DNA from 2 places in the Thioalkalivibrio sulfidiphilus HL-EbGr7 genome. Region 1 is predicted to be linked to the other one. Evidence: predicted binding sites of a transcription regulator. Region 1 holds the regulator's gene; the other holds the start of a gene.
What was found. Region 1 encodes FliA, which starts transcription of late flagellar genes. Its sites were predicted from a motif close to GCTAAAGTTNNNNNNNNNNCNGCCGATA; they were not measured.

Region 1 (7,526 bases):
GCTGCCCTGACCCTTTTTGGAATCGATCTCGATGGTGCCGTTCAATTGCGCGATACGGGTCTTCACCACATCCATGCCGACGCCGCGACCGGAGATGTCGGAGATGGCCTCCTTGGTGGAGAAGCCCGCCATGAAGATGACGTTGAAGGCATCCTGGTCGGTCATGCGCTGGGCCGCATCCTCGTCCATGAGCCCCTTCTCCACGGCCTTGGCGCGCAGCACGTCCGGATCCATGCCCTTGCCGTCATCGGCGATGGTCAGCAGGATGTGGTCGCCCTCCTGCTCGGCGGACAGCACCACGTGTCCGGTGCGGGACTTGCCGGCGGCGACCCGCTCCTCGGGGGACTCGATGCCGTGGTCCACGGCGTTGCGCACCAGGTGCACCAGCGGATCGGCCAGGGCCTCCACCAGGTTCTTGTCCAGATCGGTCTCCTCGCCGCGCAACTCCAGATCGATCTCCTTGTTGAGGCTGCGGGCCAGGTCGCGCACCACCCGGGGGAAGCGCCCGAACACCTTCTTGATGGGCTGCATGCGCGTCTTCATCACCGCCGCCTGCAGGTCGGCGGTGACGATGTCCAGGTTGCTGACCGCCTTGGCCACCTGCTCGTCGGACATCTTGGAACGCAGGGTGGCCAGACGGTTGCGCACCAGCACCAGTTCGCCCACCAGGTTCATGATGTCGTCCAGGCGCTTGGTGTCCACGCGCACCGAGGTCTCTGCGGCGGGCTGTGCCTGGGTCGCAGGGGTCGCAGCGGCGGGGGCGGCGGCGGGGGCGGCGGCAGGGGCAGGCGCAGCAGCCGGCTTCGCGGCGGGTGGTGCAGCAGCGGCGGGCGCGGCCTTGGCAGACGCCACGACCGGTGCCTTGCCCTTGCCGTGCAGTTCGTCCAGCAGGTGCTCGAATTCATCCTCGCTGATCAGATCCGGGTCCGCGGAGCTGCCTGCGGCCGGGGGTGAGGCCTTGCTCTCGACAGGCGCATTGCCCTTGCCGTGCAGTTCGTCCAGCAGGCTCTCGAATTCGTCCTCAGTGATCTCGTCGCTCTTGTGCGAAGCGGCCGGTGCTGCGGCCAGCGCGGGCGCGCTGCCACCGGACTGCATGGCATCCAGGAGGGCCTCGAATTCCTCGTCGGTGATGTCGCCATCGCCGGCCGGCACGGCAGGGCTGGCAGACACAGGCGGGGCAGGCTCGGGGGCGGGCGGAGGCGCCTCGGCGACGGGAGACGGCGCAGGCGCGGCGTCCGCGGGCCCGGTCATGGATTCCAGCCGCGTCAGCAGCTCGGGATCCGCGGGCCCCGGCTCGACGCCGCCGCGGATCTCGCCGAACATGCGGTTGACCACGTCCAGCACCTGCAGCACGGCGTCCATGAGCGCGCCATCCACCTGGCGCTGGCCCTGGCGCAGCACGTTGAACACGTCTTCGGCCCGGTGGCACACCGCCACCAGGTGGGTGAGATTGAGGAATCCCGCGCCGCCCTTGATGGTGTGGAAGCTGCGAAACACCGCATTGAGCAGGTCACGGTCGGTGGGGTTGCGCTCCAGTTCCACCAGCTGCTCACTGAGCCCTTCCAGCAGTTCCCCGGCCTCCACCAGAAAGTCCTGCAGAATCTCGTCATCGCTATCCAGACTCATCCCCTACCCCTTCTCGTTATGCGCTTGGCAACGTGCTCAGAATCCCAGGCTGGACAGCAGATCGTCCACGTCGTCCTGGCCGCTGACCACATCGCTGGCACCGGCGGTGCCCGGCACCGCCGGACCCATACCCTTGTTCTGATCCTCGGCGCGCTTGTCCTGCATTTTTTTCTGATCCGGCGTGGAGAGCCGCTCGCCGGAGATGCGCACCAGGCCCACCAGGTTTTGCTCCACGTCCTGCACCAGGTTGATGACACGGCGGATCACCTGTCCGGTCAGATCCTGGAAGTCCTGGGCCATGAGCACGTCGGACAGATTGCGGCGGATGGCCTCGGCATCGTCGTGCACCCGGGCCAGGAACTCGCCCAGTTCCCCGCTCAGCTGCCTGAATTCCTCGGCGGAGAGCTCGCGTGCACGGAAACGCTGCCAGTGCCGGGCCAGATCGCCTGCCCGGCTGGAGAGTTGCTCCGACATGGGCAGGCTCGCTTCCACGGCATTGAGGGTGCGGTGTGCCGCATCCTCGGTCAGGCTGACCACGTAGTTGAGTCGTTCCTTGGCGTCCGGGATGTCGGTCTGGGTCAGCTCGGAGAGACGCGAGTCCAGACGGAATGCATTGAGGGCCTCATGCAGATCCCGGGTCAGCCTACCCAGCTCCTGGAACAGCAGGCTCTCGTGCATGCGGCCCAGTTCCTCGATCAGCCGGGCGGCAGATTCCTCGTCACCGGCCTCGATGTGGCTGACCAGCTGACGGGCCTTCTGCAGCTGCTGGGCCTTGATCTCGGCGGCCTTCTCCTCCAAGCCCGGCGTGTCCATGTCGCTCAGCCCCCCGCGTTGATGCGTTCGAAGATCTTCTCGATCTTCTCGCGCAGGGTTTCGGCGGTGAACGGCTTGATGATGTAGCCGTTGACCCCGGCCTGGGCGGCCTCGACGATCTGCTCGCGCTTGGCCTCGGCGGTCACCAGCAGCACCGGCATGGTCTTGAGTTTTTCGTCGGCGCGCACGGCCTTGAGCAGGTCGATGCCCGGCATGTTGGGCATGTTCCAGTCGGTGATCAGGAAGTCGAAGTTGCCGTTCTGCAGCATGGGCAGGGCCGTGCTACCGTCATCGGCCTCGCTGGTGTTGTTGAAGCCGAGATCCCGCAGCAGATTCTTGATGATGCGTCGCATCGTGGAGAAATCGTCCACGATCAGGATCTTCATATTCTTGTCCACACTGACCTCCGCCTGATTCAGATTGCATCCGGCTGACCCTGGGGGAACCGGGGGTTGAAGTGATTCAATCTCACGCCCCGCGTGGCATCACTGCCGCGCAGGTCAATAATTCATTTCTGCTCGCTCGAATGACCGGTCCAGTCGCTCATGCGCGCCCGCAGGCGCACCAGGGCCTGGCCGTGGAGCTGGCAGACCCGGGACTCGCTGACACCGAGCACCTCGCCGATCTCACGCAGGTTGAGTTCGTCGTCGTAATAGAGCGACATCACCAGCCGCTCACGCTCCGGCAGCGCGCCCACCTCCCGGGCCAGCGCCGCCCTGAAACCATCGGACTGCAGGGCCTCGAAGGGGCTCGGCTCGTCCCCGGGCAGCAGGTCCTCGCCCTCGGAGTCCGGCTCGAAGATGTCCTCGAAGCTCAGCACCTTGCAGGAGGCGGCATCGCTGACCATGTGCTGGTACTCGTCCAGGCTCACGCCCAGTTCCGCGGCCACCTCCGCCGGCTGCGCCTCGCGGCCCAGGCGGTTCTCCACCAGGCGCATGGCCTCGCTCACCCGGCGCGCGTTGCGATGTACCGAGCGCGGCGTCCAGTCGGAGCGTCGCACCTCGTCGAGCATGGCGCCGCGGATGCGGATCCCCGCATAGGTCTCGAAACTGGCCCCCTGGGTCGCGTCGTACTGCTGCGCTGCCTCGAGCAGACCCACCACACCGGCCTGGATCAGGTCGTCCACCTGCACGCTGGAAGGCAGCCGACCCAGCAGGTGGTAGGCAATGCGCTTGACCAGCGGCACATGCGCATCCACCAGGCGGTTGCGGTCCAGGAGTTCGCTCGAGTACATGGCGGCTAATCCGTTAATGACAGGGCCTCCCTGTCATTAGAGCCCGAACCCACCAGCCGCTCAACAAAGAACTCGATGCGCCCGCTTCCACCGGCGGGTATGGGCCATGTATCGGCCTTGCGGGCCAATTCCTTGAATGCGCGCGCCGCCGGGCTGGACGGATAGGCCTCGGTGACCGCCTTCTGGCGCTGCACGGCCTTGCGCAGGTATTCGTCGTGGGGGATGGCCCCGGCGTAGTCCAGGGTCACGTCCAGGAACCGGTCGCACACGGCCACCAGCTTGGCGAACAACTGCCTGCCCTCGTCGGGACCACGCACCATGTTGGCCACCACGCGCATGCGGCTGATGCCGTGATCCCGGCTCAGCACCTTGATCAGGGCGTAGGCATCGGTGATTGAGGCCGGCTCGTCGCAGACCACCACCAGCACCTCCTGCACGGCGCGGCAGAAGCTCAGCACGCTATCATGCAGGCCAGCGGCGGTATCCACGATGAGCACGTCCACCGGACGGCTCAGCTCACTGAAGGCGCGGATGATGCCGACGTGCTCGGCCGGATCCAGCCCGGCCATGCGCGCCACGCCCGAGGCGGCGGGCACGATGGTGATGCCGGCGGGCCCATCCACCAGGATCTCGTCCAGGCCCAGGTCTCCCTTGAGCACGTGGGAGAGGTTGGCCCGGGGCTGCAGGCCCAGCAGCACGTCCACGTTGGCGAGCCCCAGGTCCGCGTCCATGAGCATCACCGAGCGCCCACCCTGGGCAAGCGCCACGGACAGGTTTACGGAGACATTGGTCTTGCCCACGCCGCCCTTGCCGCTGGCCACCGCGATCACCTGCACGGGACGCGGCGCGTTCATGCGGCGCAGACCATCGGCCTGATCGTTGACCTGATCACTGTATCTGGGCATGGGCGTGTCGATTCACTTTCCGGGGCGCCATGGACGGGCGGAGCCCGCGGGCGCGTTGCTGTCGGTCCGAGGCCAGGGACACCGCGCGACTCACCAGGCGCTGCACCCGTGCCGGTTGCAGGTCCTCCGGTACCCGCTGCCCTTCGCTCACATAGAGCAGGGGTAGATCGCCGTGACTCAGGGCGGAGAGTACCGGTCCGAGACTGGCGGCCTCGTCCACCTTGGTGAGCACGGCGCCGGTGAGCGGCAAATGACCGAAGGCGCGGAAGGTTTCTTCCAGTACCGCCTGCTGGGCATTGGCGGCCACCACCAGTAGCGTGCGCAGACGCGGAATGGCCGCCAGCCCGGCCATCTCCTCCGCCAGGCGCAGGTCCCGCTGGCTCATGCCGGCGGTATCCACGAAGATCCGTTGCTTGTCGCCAAGCCCCAATAGGATATCGCCCAACTGGCGCCCTGTCTGCGCCAGATGGACCGGCACGCCGAGGATCTGACCGAAGGTCTGCAATTGACGATAAGCGCCGATGCGATAGGCATCGGTGGTCACCAGCGCGATGGAACCGCGCCCGTGACGCTGCACATGACGGGCCGCGAGCTTGGCCACGGTGGTGGTCTTGCCCACGCCGCTCGGTCCCACCAGGGCGATGACACCCTCCCCGTCAAGCAAAGCCTCACCGGCCACCGGGATGCGCGTGGCCAGGCCGTAGAGCCCCTCGCGCCAGGCCTGTTCCGGACTCTGAATCTGGCGCACGCCCTCGGCGATCTCCTGGGACAGGGCCTCGTCGAGACCCAGGGCGCCGAGACGCTTGATCAGCTGGGCGCGGTGTGGGTCACGACGCTTCAGGTCATTCCAGGCAAAGCTGGCCAGCTGGTCCTGGAGCATGCCCCGCAGGGTCTCGATCTCCTGCTGCATGGCCACCAGGGCCGGATCCTGGGACCAGACGATCTCCCGGGCAGGCTCACGGCGCGGGCGTGCCTCGGATGCGGGCGCGGGGGTGGGGATCATGATGGGCTCCACCACCTCCGGGGCCGCCTCGCGCAGCGCGGCCAGGGGCGGCTCGGGCGCGGCCTTCGCAACAGCAGGTGCCGGCTCCCGGCCCATATCGCTCAGCAGTTGCTCGTCGAAGTCCACCGCCGAGACGATCTCGATGCCTCCCTCCACCTTACGGCTGGAGAGGATCACCGCATCGTCGCCCTGCTCCTCGCGCACCATCCGCATGGCCTGGCGCATGTCCCGTGCAAAAAATCGTCTGATCTTCATCGCATGTCACTCGACCGAGTTTCTGAAGTGAGAAGTGTGAATCGGGAAGTGGGAAAAATCCCCGGCCTGCCAATTCACACCTCGCTCGCTGTATTTGCCGTTACTTCTCACTTCCCAATTCAACCTTCCTACTTCCCTTCCCGTCCCACCGTGGCCACCACCCGGATGCGCTTGTTGTCCGGGATCTCGGTGTAGGCCAGCACGTGCAGGCCGCGCACCGCGGAGCGGAGCCACCGGGACATCCAGGCGCGGATGTCCGGGGAGACCACCACCACCGAGGGTTCGCCGGCCATCTCCTGGCGCTGTGCCGCCTCGGCGATGGACTTCTGCAGCCGTTCGGCGAGACCCGGCTCGATGCCGAGACCGCCGCCACCGGCGCCCTGGGAAGACTTCTGCAAGATCTGTTCCAGGGAGGGGTCCAGAGCGATCAGAGGCAGCTCCGGCGCGGTGCCGATGATGTTTTGCACGATGGAGCGGGACAGGGCCACGCGCACGGCGGCGGTCAGGACGCCGGGATCCTGACTCTTGGCGCCGTGTTCCGCCAAGGTTTCGGCGATGCTGCGCATGTCACGCACGGAGATCTGCTCGGCCAGCAGGTTCTGCATCACCTTGAGCACCACCCCCAGGTTGAGGGTCTTGGGCACCAGGTTCTCCACCAGCTTGGGCGAGTGCTTGCCCAGCACGTCGAGCAGGTGCTGCACCTCCTCGTGGCCAAGCATCTCGTGGGCATGTTCCTTGAGCAGCTGGGACAGGTGGGTGGCCACCACGGTGCCGGCGTCCACCACCGTGTAGCCCAGGCCCTGGGCCTGCTCGCGGCTGGCGGGATCGATCCACACGGCGTCCAGGCCGAAGGTGGGGTCCTTGGTGGGGGTGCCGGCGATCTGGCCGAACACCCGGCCCGGGTTGATGGCCAGCTCCCGGTCCGGGAACACCTCCCCCTCGCCCACGGTGACGCCCATGAGCGCGATACGGTAGCTGTTGGGGCCCAGATCCAGGTTGTCGCGGATGTGCACCGGCTGGATCAGGAAACCCAGCTCCTGGGAGAGCTTGCGGCGCACGCCCTTGATCCGGCCCATGAGCTGGCCGCCCTGGCTGCGATCCACCAGCGGGATGAGCCGGTAGCCCACTTCCAGGCCCACCAGGTCCACGGGCGGCACGTCGTCCCAGGACAGCTCCTTGGTCTCCGGGCTGGGCGCAGCGGCGGCCGCCTCGATGGACGGCTCCAGCAGGGCCGCCTCCTCCGCGGCGCGGCGCTGGGCGGTGAGATAGGCACTGGCGGCCATCAGGGCGCCCAGGGACAGGAACACCAGGTTGGGCATGCCCGGCACCAGGCCCAGGGAACCCACCACGCCGGCCGCCACGTACAGGGCGCGGGGGCTGGCGAACATCTGCTGGAAGACCTGCTTGCCCATGTCCTGGGCGGCGGACACGCGGGTGACGATGATGGCGGTGGCCGAGGACAGCAGCAGGGAGGGGATCTGGGCCACCAGGCCGTCGCCGATGGTCAGCAGCACGTAGTTGGTGGCGGCATCCGCCAGGGCCATGCCGTGCTGCAGGGTGCCGATGGTCAGGCCGCCGATGATGTTGATCACCAGGATCAGGATGCCGGCGATGGCGTCGCCGCGCACGAACTTGCTGGCACCGTCCATGGAACCGTAGAAGTCCGCCTCCTGGGCGATCTCCTCGCGGC
Region 2 (7,526 bases), 650 kb from region 1:
AGAGCAGACTGCCCTGGGCGTGGGCACCGACGAGTACATCCGCAAGGTGCTCACCTCGGCGCTCGGCGAGGACAAGGCCGGAGGCCTGATCAACCGTATCCTGCTGGGCCGCAACTCCAAGGGCCTGGAGGCGCTCAAGTGGATGGAGCCCCGGGCGGTGGCCGAGGTGATCCGCCTGGAGCATCCCCAGATCATCTCCATCGTACTCTCCTACCTGGACCCGGATCACGCCGCCGAGGTGCTCTCCTTCCTGCCCGAGCGCACCCAGCCGGACATCCTCATGCGCATCGCCAGCCTGGACGGCATACAGCCCAACGCCCTGCAGGAGCTGGACGAGATCCTGGAACGCCAGTTCTCCGGCAACAGCAACGTCAAGTCCTCGGCGGTGGGTGGCATCAAGAGCGCCGCCAACATCCTCAACTTCATGGAGCCCTCCAAGGAGGCCACCATCGTGGACCGCATCCGCGAGGTGGACGAAGACCTCAGCCAGCAGATCCAGGACCTCATGTTCGTGTTCGACAACCTGGTGGAGGTGGACGATCGCGGCATCCAGGCCCTGCTGCGGGAGATCTCCACCGAGTCCCTGGTGCTGGCCCTCAAGGGCGCCGAGGACGCCCTCAAGGAGAAGATCTTCAAGAACATGTCCAAGCGCGCCGCCGAGATGCTGCGCGACGACCTGGAGGCCAAGGGCCCGGTGCGCCTGAGCGAAGTGGAAGGCGCCCAGAAGGAGATCCTCACCGTCGCCCGGCGCATGGCCGAAAGCGGCGAGATCGTGCTGGGCGGCAAGGGCGGAGACGAGTTTGTATGAGGGCGCTAGAGGCAAGAGACAAGTTCCTAGCCCGCATATCTCACCACCCTTCTACTGCGGCCGCCGATCTGCGCGCTGTGACGGGGCGTGCTCCCTCCAGCCGGCTTGACGTAGTGTCGGCTACGCCGGCACCGTCTTCCGGTCCGCGCGCCCCGTCACAGCGGCATCTCGACGCCCTCGCTACGAACGGTGGTGAGATATGCGGGCTAGAGGCAAGAGGTGAGAGCCTCTGCCTATGACTCAGCGCATCATCAGTGGGGAGGAGGTGGAGACTGCGCAGCGTTGGGAGGCGCCGGCGGTGGGTGATGCTGCTGCGGCGTCGCGCAGGCCGGGTGTCCAGGCGCGCTCCGAGGCGGTGACGGACCGGCCGGCGCTGCCCACCGCCCGGGAGATCGAGGAGATCCAGCGGGCTGCCCGGGAAGAGGGCAGGGCCGAGGGATTCGAGCAGGGCCTTCAGGAAGGCAGGAAGGCCGGCGAGGCGGCGGTGCGCGCCGAGGTGGAGTCGCTGCAACGGGTGCTGGAGTCCCTGGTACCCGGCGTGCAGGCCCTGGACCAGCAGCTGGAATCCGATCTGCTGCAGCTGGTCAGCACCGTGACCCGTCAGCTGGTGCGCCGCGAACTGCGCGCCGACCCGGGCCAGATCGTCGCCGTGGTGCGCGAGGCCCTGATGGTGCTGCCCAGCACCGAGCGCACCATCCGCCTGCACCTGCATCCCGAGGACGCGCGCCTGGTGCGTGACGCCCTGCACCTGTCGGAACTGGAGCGGCCCTGGAAGGTGATCGAGGATCCGACCCTGAGCCGGGGCGGTGCGCGCCTGGAGACCGACACCTCCCACGTGGATGCCTCCCTGGAGACCCGTCTCAATGCCCTGATTTCCGAACTCTGGGGCGGTGAGCGCCGTCATGACGAGCAGGGCGACGCACAGGGGCGAGATCGATCGCAGAGCCGGCAGCGATGCCGGTGACGGCCATGGCGCTCCCTGAGGGCCTGGATCCCGAGCTGCGTCTGGCCCGGCTGCGGGACAGCCTGCGCCGGGGCGCCCGGCGCGTGGAGCAGGCCCGACCGCTGACCGCCGAAGGGCGCCTGGTGCGCATGGTGGGCCTGACCCTGGAGGCCGAGGGGGTGCGCATGCCCGTGGGTGGACGTTGCCGGGTGGTGAGCGCGGGCGGCGCCGAGGTGGAGGCCGAGGTGGTGGGTTTCTCCGGCGAACGGGTGTTCCTCATGCCCGTGGGCGACATCAGCGGGCTCACCCCCAATGCCCGGGTGATCCCCACCCAGCATGCCCGTGAGGCCCGGGTGGGCGAGGCCCTGCTGGGTCGCGTACTGGACGGTGCGGGCCGGCCCCTGGACGGTCTGCCGCCTCCGGATTGCGAGGCCAGCGTGTCCTTGAACGGCCGTCCCCTCAACCCCCTGGCGCGGCGTCCCATCCACGAGCCCCTGGACGTGGGCGTGCGCGCCATCAACGGCCTGCTCACCGTGGGCCGCGGCCAGCGCATGGGCCTGTTCGCCGGCAGCGGCGTGGGCAAGAGCGTGCTGCTGGGCATGATGACCCGCTACACCAATGCCGATGTCACGGTGGTGGGGCTGATCGGCGAGCGTGGCCGGGAAGTGAACGAATTCGTGCAGAACATCCTCGGTCCCGAGGGCATGGCCCGGGCGGTGGTGGTGGCGGTACCCGCCGACCATCCGCCGCTGATGCGCCTGCACGGCGCCATGCTGGCCACCTCCATCGCCGAGTACTTCCGGGACCAGGGCCTGAACGTGCTGCTGCTCATGGATTCCCTGACCCGTTTCGCCCAGGCCCAGCGCGAGATCTCGCTGGCCATCGGCGAACCGCCTGCCACCAAGGGTTATACGCCGTCCGTGTTCGCGCGCCTGCCGCACCTGGTGGAGCGTGCCGGCAACAGCGACCGGGGCGAGGGCACCATGACCGCCTTCTACACGGTGCTCACCGAGGGCGACGACCAGAACGACCCCATCGCCGATGCGGCCCGGGCGATCCTCGATGGACACGTGGTGCTGTCCCGGCGCATCGCCGAGGCCGGCCGCTATCCCGCCATCGACATCGAGGCCTCCGTGAGCCGGCTCATGAACGAGATCGCCGACCCGGGCCAGATCCAGGCCGCGCGCCTGTTCAAGCAGATCTACGCCACCTACCAGCAGAACCGGGACCTGATCAGCGTCGGCGCCTACCAGAAGGGCGCCGACCCCCGGGTGGACGCCGCCATCCAGTACTATCCTCACCTCGAGCAGTACCTCTCCCAGGACATGCGCGAGGCCGTGGATTTCAAGGAAAGCCTGCGGGCGCTGGACGCGCTGATGAACGAGGAGGCGTGAGGCGCCAGGTGTGAGGAGTAAGGCGTCATTAGCTTGATGCAACGCAGGATGCCAAATGACCCGTACTTGTATCTTGTCACTAGCAACTTGTCTCTGCCCCGGAGGGGCCATATGACCCGTTCCAAACGCATGCAACCCGTGGCCAACGTGGTCCACAACCGTCAGCAGAACGCCGCGCGCGTGATGGGCGAGCGGCAGCGGGCCCTGGATGATCAGCAGAACCGCCTGCAGGAACTCAACAACTACCGCGACGAATACGCCAGGCGCTTCGAGGACGGCGGCGAGTCCATGGCGGGCATCAACATGCGCGACTACCGGCTGTTCCTCTCGCGGCTCAACGAGGCCATCGAGGAACAGGCCCGTCGGGTGGAACTGGCGCGGGCCGCCCTGGAACAGAGCCGTGGCCAGTGGACCGCCACCCGGGTGCACAGCGACGCGGTGAACAAGGTGGTGGAACGCATGCAGGCCGACGAGCGCCGCGACGAGGACCGGCGCGAGCAGAAGGAAAACGACGAGTTCGGGCAGCGCCCGCGTCGACCCCACGACAAGTAACTGGCACGCATCTTGTTAACCAAAGCGCAGAGCACCTGACACAGGACGACACACATGCAGCTTGCCGCCTTCCCTATGAATCTGCCGGGCCCCCTGATGCAGGCCCTGGGCGACCTGGATGCCATGCCGGACGGAGCCCGCGCCCTGGGCGAGCAGGGCGATTTCTGGATGCGTCTGGCCATCCATCTCCAGGGCCTGGAGCAGGTGGCCGAGGCCCTGCCCGAGGAACTGGACGCCGAGGGTCTGGCCGCCTGGCTGGCCGCCAGCCTGGGCAATGACGAGGCCCTGCCGGTGGGTAGGCCCTTGCCGCAGGACGGCAAGAACTTGCCGCCCCAGGCCGCCTTGATGCAGGTTGCGGCAGGGAGCGTGGGTGCCGATACGGCTGACACGGAGCACTTCTCCGGTTCGGTCCGTATGCGCGAACACCTCATGGCGGCCGCTGTGCAGACGGCGGCGGCCATGTCCGCCGACGATGAAGTGTCTGGCAAGCGCGCCCTGAGCGAGCTCGCCTCCCAGGGCAAGGTCGGTGACATTCAGGCCGTCATGGCCAATGCGGTCAGTGCGGATCCCAACCAGGCCGCCACGCGCGCAGCGCCCCGTGCCCTGAGCCTGGACATTCCCATGGGGCAGCCGGGCTGGGACCGCTCCCTGGGCGACCGGGTGCAGTGGATGGTCAGCCAGAAGGTGCAGGTGGCCGAGCTTCGTTTGAACCCCCCCAACCTGGGCCCCATCGAGATCCGCGTGCACGTGGATGGGGATCGCACCCAGGTGAACTTCGTCGCGCCCCAGGCGGCGGTGCGGGAGGCCATCGATGCGGCCCTGCCGCGACTGCGGGAGATGTTCGCCGAGGGCGGCATGACCCTGGATGTGTCGGTGTCCCACCAGGACGCCCGCCAGGCCCGGGGCGAGTCCGACGGCCAGGGGACCGGTGGCGGTGCCCAGGCGGGTGAGGGCGCGGAGCAGTCCGGGCTGCCCGGCGAGGCCCAGGCCGTGCGCCAGGGCCTCGGGCTGGTGGACTACTATGCCTGAGCGGGGTTTGTGTTTGCCGCGGATGCGAGGCGCCCGGGATGTTCCCAGGCGCCTTTTTTATTGTGAGGTGCACTGAGTGTCATGAGCGGGCCCATCCGCAGGATGAGTGGAGCCATCCAGGTCGGGGCGATCCGTATAATGCCGCCCCTAAAGTGACTAAGTCACTCAAGTTTGCGTGATGGGTGTCGCTACAGAACTCACAAGAAGCAAAACAACAAAACCATAAAAAGAAGACTCGGGCCGCCCACAATCCAGGGCGCGCAAACGGTCGCACCGTATTCTCAGAGGCCTTGCTCCATGTTCAACAACCTGAAGATCAGTGTCCGCCTGCTGGGCGGCATCGCCATCCTCCTGCTGCTCACCGTCGGCCTGATCCTGCCGGTGGTGCTCAACAACCTGGGCGGTATGAGCCAGCGGGCCGAGGAGCGTCAGCTACAGGACCTGTTCCTGTCCCTGCGCACCGCCATCGACGCCCAATCCCAGCAGGCCGAGGCCATGGCCGCCTCGGTGAGCAACATCCCCGAGATCCAGGCCGCCTTCGCCGCCCGGGACCGGGACCGCCTGGCCGAACTCACCGTGCCCATCTTTCAGAACATGGGTCAGAGCCACGGCATTGACCAGTTCCAGTTCCACCTGGCCCCGGCCACCTCCTACCTGCGGGTGCACCGCCCTGACCGACACGGCGATGACCTGTCGGCGTTCCGCAACACGGTGGTGGAGACCAACCGCACCCGGCGCGCCGTGCAGGGCCTGGAGCGCGGCGTCGCGGGCCTGGGCGTGCGCGGCGTGGTGCCCATGTTCTACCAGGGCCAGCACACCGGCTCCGTGGAGTTCGGCCTGACCTTCGGCCAGTCCTTCTTCGATGATTTCACCCGTCAGTACGGGGCCGGCGCCGCGCTGCACATTCCCGGCGATGCCGGTGCCTTCAACCGCTTCGCCAGCTCCATCGGCGAAGAGGCGCTGCTCAGCCGCGAGGAACTGGCCCGTGCCCTGCGCGGCGAGACCGTGCTGCGCCAGACGGAGCACCGGGGTACCCCCGTGGCCGTGTACGGCCGGGTGATCAACGACTTCGCCGGCCAGCCGGTGGGTGTGCTGGAACTGATGGTGGATCGCAGCGAGTACGTGGCAGGTTACCGGGAGGCCCTGTTCTCCGTGCTCGGCGTGGGTCTGCTGGTGTTGGTGCTGGGCATGGGGCTTGCTTGGGTGATTGCCCGAGGAATCGTCAAGCCCCTGTGCGAGACCGTGGCGCGCCTGGACGACATCGCCCAGGGCGAGGGCGACCTGACTCAGCGCCTGCCGGTGGAGGGCAAGAACGAACTCACCCAGCTGGCGGTGGCCTTCAATGCCTTCGTGACCAAGATCCAGGACGTGGTGCGCCAGGTGGCGGGTGCCACTTCCCAGCTGGCTGCAGCCTCTGAGGAACTGTCCGCCACCGCGGAACAGACCACCAACCAGGTGCGCCGCCAGCAGAACGAGACCGACCAGGTGGCCACGGCCATGAACGAGATGACCGCCACGGTGCAGGAAGTGGCGCGCAACGCCACCGACGCGGCTGCTGCCGCCCGGGAGACGGACCAGGAGGCCAGCGCCGGTCGCGACGTGGTGGGTGCCACCATCCGCTCCATCGAGTCCCTGGCCTCCGAGGTGGAGAACGCCGCCGGCGTGATCCAGCGCCTGTCCGCGGACAGCGAGGAGATCGGCAAGGTGCTGGACGTGATCCGCGGCATCGCTGAACAGACCAACCTGCTGGCGCTCAATGCCGCCATCGAGGCGGCGCGCGCCGGCGAACAGGGCCGGGGCTTCGCGGTGGTGGCCGACGAGGTGCGCACGCTCGCCTCCCGCACCCAGGAATCCACCCACACCATCCAGGAGATGATCGAGCGTCTGCAGGGCAATGCCAGCAGTGCGGTGACCGTGATGGAGAAGGGCCGTGTCCAGGCCACTGGTAGCGTCGAACAGGCCGCCAAGGCGGGTCAGTCCCTGAAGAGCATCACCGGCGCCGTGGCGCGCATCACCGACATGAACACCCAGATCGCCAGCGCCGCCGAGGAGCAGTCCGCCGTGGCCGAGGAGATCAACCGTAACGTGGTGAACATCAGCCAGGCCGTGGACGAAACCGCCTCCGGCTCCCAGCAGATCAGCACCGCCAGCGATGAACTGGCGCGCCTGGCCGCGGAGCTTCAGGGGATGGTGGGGCAGTTTAAGGTGTAAGAAAGCGTCAGAGACAAGTGGCTAGAGGCAAGAGGCAAGTAATCATTTCTTGTCTCTTGCATCTTGCATCTTGTCTCTAGCGCCTTCATAGATAAGGCGTCAGCAACCTTGCGGCGCCGTTCCTCAGCCGCACGGGCAGGGATCGCCTCTGGCTTTCCTCGAGTGTCAGCGCACGCGCCTCGCGTTTGCGTGCTTCCACCCAGTCCTGCATCTGCCGGCCCAGTGCCGGGTCCAGGCATTCCAGGTTGAACTCGAAATTGAGCCGCAGGCTGCGCGGGTCCCAGTTGGCGGAACCCAGCAGCACCCACTCGCCGTCCACCAGCAGCAGCTTGGAGTGATCGAAGGGCGGCGGCGTGAGCCAGATGCGGCAGCCCCGTTCCAGCACCATCCAGTGCATGGCCTCTGAGGCCCATTGCACCAGGGGCAGGTTGCCCCGTGCCGGCAGCAGGATGTCCACCTTGAGCCCGCGCAGCGCGGCGCTGTTGAGCGCCGAGATCAGCGAGCCGTCGGGCAGGAAGTAGGGGGTCATCACCGTGATGCTCTCCCGGGCCTCGGCGAGCGCGGCGAGCATCAGCTGGCGCAGGGTCTC

Region 2: the regulator FliA is predicted to act here: its motif matches at 4,890-4,917, upstream of TGR7_RS09845 (methyl-accepting chemotaxis protein).

The regions. Positions count from the first base shown of each region.
Region 1 covers NC_011901.1:1,434,110-1,441,635, reverse strand. The annotation lists gene TGR7_RS06720 (chemotaxis protein CheA) at 1-1,626, opposite strand, end outside; gene TGR7_RS06715 (protein phosphatase CheZ) at 1,663-2,424, opposite strand; gene cheY (chemotaxis response regulator CheY) at 2,445-2,825, opposite strand; gene TGR7_RS06705 (RNA polymerase sigma factor FliA) at 2,948-3,673, opposite strand; gene TGR7_RS06700 (MinD/ParA family protein) at 3,679-4,578, opposite strand; gene flhF (flagellar biosynthesis GTPase FlhF) at 4,562-5,836, opposite strand; gene flhA (flagellar biosynthesis protein FlhA) at 5,965-7,526, opposite strand, start outside.
Region 2 covers NC_011901.1:2,082,283-2,089,808, reverse strand. The annotation lists gene fliG (flagellar motor switch protein FliG) at 1-808, shown strand, start outside; gene TGR7_RS09865 (flagellar assembly protein FliH) at 1,044-1,772, shown strand; gene fliI (flagellar protein export ATPase FliI) at 1,778-3,145, shown strand; gene fliJ (flagellar export protein FliJ) at 3,257-3,697, shown strand; gene TGR7_RS09850 (flagellar hook-length control protein FliK) at 3,752-4,726, shown strand; gene TGR7_RS09845 (methyl-accepting chemotaxis protein) at 5,024-6,937, shown strand; gene TGR7_RS09840 (phospholipase D-like domain-containing protein) at 7,023-7,526, opposite strand, start outside.